Actinoalloteichus hymeniacidonis: one gene and its partner. Each later gene encodes a partner of the first gene's protein in a complex. Links are inferred from orthologs where the notes say so. Each region holds a gene or a part of one and is shown on either strand. Other genes may lie near its edges.

What was found.
Region 2: rplJ (region 1) and BKA25_RS16640 share a complex: the UniProt entries of both Bacillus subtilis proteins name them as parts of the ribosomal stalk of the 50S ribosomal subunit. The link is inferred for Actinoalloteichus hymeniacidonis from one-to-one orthologs.

What each region holds. Positions count from the first base shown.
Region 1 is NZ_JACHIS010000001.1:5,718,270-5,721,157, forward strand. It holds rplJ (50S ribosomal protein L10), read right to left. Parts: upstream 1,781-2,888; coding sequence 1,220-1,780; downstream 1-1,219. Other genes in the region: rpoB (DNA-directed RNA polymerase subunit beta), read right to left, coding at 1-377; rplL (50S ribosomal protein L7/L12), read right to left, coding at 765-1,148; BKA25_RS24315 (hypothetical protein), read left to right, coding at 2,218-2,888. UniProt on the Bacillus subtilis protein: Forms part of the ribosomal stalk, playing a central role in the interaction of the ribosome with GTP-bound translation factors (such as IF-2, EF-Tu, EF-G and RF3).
Region 2 is NZ_JACHIS010000001.1:4,043,675-4,046,935, reverse strand. The notes cover bases 235-2,987. They hold BKA25_RS16640 (uL11 family ribosomal protein), read left to right. Parts: upstream 235-1,271; coding sequence 1,272-1,703; downstream 1,704-2,987. Other genes in these bases: BKA25_RS16635 (peptide chain release factor 3), read right to left, coding at 1,867-2,987; BKA25_RS16645 (DUF8691 family protein), read right to left, coding at 340-726; BKA25_RS16650 (NAD(P)/FAD-dependent oxidoreductase), read left to right, coding at 235-256. Outside these bases: more of BKA25_RS16650, read left to right, coding at 1-234; more of BKA25_RS16635, read right to left, coding at 2,988-3,261. UniProt on the Bacillus subtilis protein: Forms part of the ribosomal stalk which helps the ribosome interact with GTP-bound translation factors. Required to recruit RqcH, which is part of the ribosome quality control system (RQC), to stalled 50S ribosomal subunits.

The DNA of each region.
Region 1 (2,888 bases):
AATTCTGCGGTGACGAACAACGGCGCCGCATATGTCATGTCCTTGTCCTTGCACTCCTCGACAGAGGCCTTGACCTCGTCGAAGCGCGGGCTGGAGAAGGAGAGGGACATCGAGCCGGAGAAGTCCTCGATCGGGGAGATCTCGTTCAAGACCTCTTCAAGCCCACCGATTGGCAGGTCCTCGCCCGCATCAATGCGGCGTTGGAACCACGCGTCGGCACCGGTGAGCCATTCAAAGGACTGGACCTGAAGGTCCAACAGATCAGGCACCCTGAGCGGTTCACGAATCCTCGCGAACGAGACCCGCTTGGGTGCCCCAGGGATCCCCGACATGGAGTTGGTCGCAGCAGTGGCCTGGGTCGCGCGGGAGACTGCCAAGATGCGTCCTTCCAGGGACTGGTAGCTGGCTAAGCAGCGGCGCTAGCAGCCGACTAACACAGCTGTCAAGGGTGCAGTGGTGCCCAACATCCTACGCCCCGACAGAGGGCAGGCGGAAAGTGGGCAGCGCAAAGAGCCAGTCTAGCCGCAATCCCGGCGACTGTCGAGTGGCACCGGCGATGCCGCCACTCGCACGACAACAGAGTGACTCCGGTCGGCGGCGGAGTCAAGACGGCACGCGCCGATCACTCGCGTGGCCCAGCAGGCGGTCACCTCGCGTCACCATCGCCCGCCCGGAAGAGGCCACCTGCCCGTGATGCGGAAACAAAATCAGGGGGCGGACCCCAGTGGGATCCGCCCCCTGACAGAGCGTGCGTCAAAGCCTGGTCACTTGACGGTGACCTTGGCGCCCGCACCCTCGAGCTTCTCCTTGGCCGCGTCGGCGGCGTCCTTGGCGACAGCCTCGAGGACGGCCTTCGGCGCGCTCTCGACGAGCTCCTTGGCCTCCTTCAGGCCCAGGCCGCTGACGAGCTCACGGACGACCTTGATGACCTGGATCTTCTTGTCGCCTGCGGCCTCGATGACCACGTCGAACTCGGACTTCTCCTCGACGACCTCAGCAGCTGCGGCCGGGCCTGCGGCAACCACGGCGGCCGGGGCGGCGGCGGTGACGTCGAACGCCTCCTCGAACTCCTTCAGGAAGCCGGACAGCTCCAGGAGGGTCATCTCCTTGAACTGGTCGAGCAGCTCTGCGTTGGAAAGCTTCGCCATGATGGCTGTTCCTCTCTAGCTGACCCACCCGGTTGGAATATCCGTCGGGCAGGTGGATGGTGGGTGGGTGCTCAGCCTTCGGCCGGAGCGTCGGCGGCCTCGGCCTCGGGGGCCGCGCCTTCCTGCTTCTTCTCTTCCAGCGCGACCATGAGCCTGGCGGCCTTCGTCGCAGGCGCTGCGAACATGTACGCGGCCTTAGACAGGTTGGCCTTCAGCGCTCCCGCCATCTTGGCGAGCAGCACGTCGCGAGACTCGAGGTCGGCAATGCTGTTGACCTCGTCCACGGACAGCGCGCGGCCGTCCATGTAGCCGCCCTTGATGACGAGCGCCTTGTTGTCCTTCGCGAAGTCGCGCAGGGCCTTGGCTGCATCGACGGGCTCGCCCTCGACGAATGCGATGGCGGTCGGACCGGTGAACAGGTCGCTGAGACCGTCCACCCCGGCGTCCGACGCGGCGCGCTTGGCCAGCGTGTTCTTCGCGACGCGGTACGTGGCGCCCTGGCCGAGCGCATGACGCAGCTCGTTGAGCTGTGCCATGGAGAGCCCGCGGTACTCGGTGATCACCGCTGCCGAAGCAGAACGGAAACGGTCTGAGATCTCGGTAACCGCATCGACCTTGTCGGACTTGGCCATGTCGCCTCCTCTCTACGCATCGAATGTCGTTCGGGCGTGGCCGAACGACGGTGCTCGGGTCTGCTGATCCCGAAGCGAAGTCCATGCGGAGAAGACGAACGCCCCGGCGCAAGACGGCACGGGGCGTGAAAGCGACCGTCATCCAAGGATGACGTCGACGAGCCTCGTTCCTCCTGCGCGGGCCGCCCATTTCCACAACGGGCCTTCGTCGTGACGCAGTCGCCTGCGCACGAAACCAGCGGTCTTCGGTAGAACTGACGACTAGGTTAACCCATCGCGAAACGTCCCCGTGCCCGGGCTGGCACCACCACCTCGACGAGGCCGAGGTCGGACAACCTCTGCCTGCGAACCCCGATGTGTGCCGTAGCACCCGGGCTGCCGAAGACCGTGCTTCCGAGTCACTACCTGCAGCCGATCAGCCACGGCATGATGTGGAGGTGGCCGAACTCCAACGCCCTGACAATCCAGACGAGGTGCCCCCGCGACAAGCCGCGCTACCTGCCGTTCCCACCGAACCCCCGGCAGGGAACGCAGCGGACCAGCTCGACCCCGTCGCCCGGCGTGAATTCGAGGAGTTCCGTCGCTTCCAAGAGTTTCAGCGGTACAAGGCGGCCCATCCGGATGGCGCACCGCCGGAACCGCCCGCACCTCTGTGGCGCCGCATCCTGCGCAACAAGTTCGTGCGCAAGTTGCTGATGTTGCTGATCCTGCTCTTCGTCGCGCTCACCTTCGTCGAGTGCGCCTTCGGTGGCCGCGGCTCCGGGAGTGGGGCAGGTGGCGAGAGCCCCGGCTTCGGCACCGGTGGCAGCGTCCGCCCCAACAGCCCCCGGGAGACGGTCCGGACGGTCTATCACTACATCGGACATCATGAAGCAGGCGATCAACGGCCCTGTTCGTTCTTCACCACCGGCGCGGCGATCCAGTTCGCCGAGGCACACGGCACGGCCGACTGCGCTACCGCCGTGACGGAACTCGCGGGCCAGGTGACCGATGCCGAGGCCTACGCGAGTCCGGAGATCGACTCGCAGACCAACCAGGTCGACGGCGATCGAACCGAAGTGAGCTCCTGCGATTCGATCTCCGTACGGGGCGGGCCCGCGCTCGGAGA
Region 2 (3,261 bases), 1.7 Mb from region 1 along the record:
GGTCGTGGTGGACGCCGCATGGGCGAGCGCGGCGGCCCAGGACAGCCGACCGTCGCAGCCCGAGGGCAAAGGGCCGTTCGGCCTGCAGCTCTCCCGGGTGTTCACCGACCTGCTGGCCAAGGCGACGATCACCGATGCGGGGGTGCATCGTCGCTATCTCGACGTCGCGGCCATGCGCAGCCATCCCCGTGAACTCGCTCGTCCTCGGTTCCTACTGAGCACCATGCGTGCCGCGCTGCGGTCCACCTCGTCGTAAACCCTGCTCGGGCAGGCGCCCGCGATCAGAACCCCTCGGTGGCGGGCGGTCGGCGACCGACCACCCGCCTCGGGGGAGACGGCTCAGCCGGTCCGGCTGGCCGACCTCCGCTTGGACGAACTCGGCCTGCGCCGCGATTCCGGGGTGACGGCGGGCGCGGCCGCCGATGTGGCGGGCGGTCCGGAGTCGCCCGTGCTGGACTCCGGATCCGAGATCGACGGAACCTGGTGGATGGACAGCAGCCGCAGACCGAGGGTCTGGACCCGGACCAACAGGCTGTGCAGCGCGGCGTCATCGAGGATCGTTCCGCGCAGGATCGCCTCCTGGGTGTTGCGACCGACGCTCATCTCGGGGAAGACCTGCGCGATTCGGTACACCGACCGGCCCGCTACGCGCAGTTCGTAGGAGCGGTTCGTCGTCGAGGACTGTGTCGGGGCCGGATCCACCGGCGGCCACTGGTCAACGCTCATCGGATACCGCCTCCTCGCCGGGATCGACGGCTGGATGGTCGCCTACCAGCGGTTGGCGTGAGGGGACAACTGAATTGGTCATCGTCGACTCCTTCGGCGAACGGGTGACCTGGAGTGTCCGAGGCTTGATCGGGCACCGTCTCGACGGTGCCCGAGACATCGCGTGTTGTCCGCGATTCGCCCGTGAATCCACTCGGTCGATATGCGAGTCCGCCACCAGCGGACGGTAGCCCCATCGTGGTTGCGGTACCTGCGGCTGCGGCGACGTGGGGTTGGGCAACCCCCGGGCGACCTGGGTGGCCTTGTGTGTGACACAGTGGTGGGCAAGAGGCCGGTCGAAGATCTCGGACTCGCGGCGTGAGCCCGACGGTCGAGGCGGATCAGGCGGAGTCGACGGCGGACCGACCTCATCACACCACGCATCCGGCGATGGCGTTGTGCTGTGCGAGTCCGATGCTCGGGCCTGCACGGCTGGTATGCCGTGTCCAGCGATCGACGTGGTGTAGAATTCGTCGGCGAAGTGTTCGAAAGGTGAGGGGTCGTAGGTGCCACCCAAGCAGCGCAAGACGTTCGAGGCGACACTCGAACTTGAGGCTGGCAATGCAGCCATGGTCGATCTCGGAAAGATGCTCGGCCCGACGGGTGTCAACACCCGAAACGTCAAGCTCGAGTACGACGAGAACACCTCCGCTCACCGAGGCGAGATCGTTCCCGTGGTGGTCTCGGTCTTCGAGGACCGGACCTACACCCTCCGGTACAAGACCCCGCCCACCAGCTTCCTGATCCGTCAGGCGATGGGCGCGAAGTCCGGCTCCGAGCGTCCCGGGCACGTTCCCGGCGGCACGCTCACCAAGGAGCAGGTCCAGGCGATCGCCGAGCGCAAGATGCCCGACCTGAACGCAGGCGGCGACTTGGACGCAGCGATGAAGATCGTCGCGGGTTCCGCGCGGTCCATGGGCGTCACCGTCGAGGGCTGATATCCCGGCGGTTCGATGCTGAGCGAGGCTGTTCACTGAAGGGGGCTACCCGGCCGGGTAGCCCCCTTCAGTCTTGTCGGAGGGCAGCTGTGACCGCGCCGCATCATGCCCAGCCGGGCGGTCGTGCTGCCCGACCGGGCTAATACGGGTGCGAGGGCGCGGATCAGACGCCGCCCGCGAGGCTCTCCAGCTTGACGTCGGGATGCTTGCGCAGTAGTAGCCGAAGCGTGATGTCATCGGTGAATAGTGCGAGTTCCGCGCCATCGCCCCTGGTCAGGACCTCGCTGGAGTGTCCGTCGATCAGTTTGCGTTCGTTCGGATCGCCGAGCCTGCGGACCACGGTGTAGGGCAGGTGGTTCAACAGGATCGTCACGCCGAACTCGTTCTGTAGACGGTCCGTGGCCACCTCGAACTGCATGGGGCCGACTGCGGCGAAGATCGGCGTCGCCTCGCCACGACGGTCCGAGCGCAGTACCTGTACCACGCCCTCCTGTTCGAGCTGTTCCACGCCGCGCCGGAACTGCTTGGCCCGTCCGGGGTCCTTGGCCGCCACGGTCGCGAAGTGACGCGGGGCGAAGCTTGGCAGACCGGGGAAGGTGACCTTCGGCTTGCCTGCGTACAGCGTGTCGCCGACTCGAAGGTTCGAGGCATTGACCAGGCCGATCACGTCGCCGGGATAGGCGACGTCCAGGGTGCTGCGTTGCTGCCCGAAGACCTGCTGGGCGTACTTCGTCGCGAAGGGCCTGCCCGAGGCGGCGTGGGTGACGACCATGCCTCGGTCGAAACGCCCGGAACAGACCCTGGCGAAGGCCACCTGATCGCGATGGGCACGGTCCATCCCGGTCTGCACCTTGAAGACGAAAGCGGAGAACGGTGCCTCCAACGATCGGGCGCCGCCGTCGACGTCCGGGCGGGGAGTGGGCCGAGGCGCCAGCTCCACGAGGAGGTCCAAGAGGTGCTTGACGCCGAAGTTGAGCACCGCCGAGCCGAACAGCACCGGGGTCGCCTTCGCGTCGAGGAACTCGTCGTAGTCCATGTCGGCACCGGAGATCGACAACAGCTCCGACTCCTCGCCCGCCTGCTCCCATTCCTCGCCGACGGATTCGGCCGCCTCGTCCGCCGTCATGGTCTGTATGGTCGCGCGGCTGGCGCCCGCCGCATTGCGGGTGAAGCCGATGAAGCCGCCATCGGTCCGATCGAGCACGCCCTTGAAGGCACCCGCCTCGCCGACCGGCCAGGTCAGCGGCATCGGACGCAGCGAGATCCGCTCGGAGATCTCGTCACACAGTTCCAGGGCGCCTCGGCCTGGCCGGTCCCACTTGTTGACGAAGGTGATCACCGGGATATTGCGATGCCGACAGACGTCGAAGAGCTTGAGCGTCTGGGGCTCGAGGCCCTTGGCCGCGTCGAGCAGCATCACCGCGCAGTCGACAGCTGCGAGCACCCGGTAGGTGTCCTCGGAGAAGTCGGAGTGGCCGGGGGTGTCCAACAGGTTGATCACCGTGTCGCCGTAGGCGAACTGCAGGGCGGCGGAGGTGATCGAGATTCCCCTGGCCTT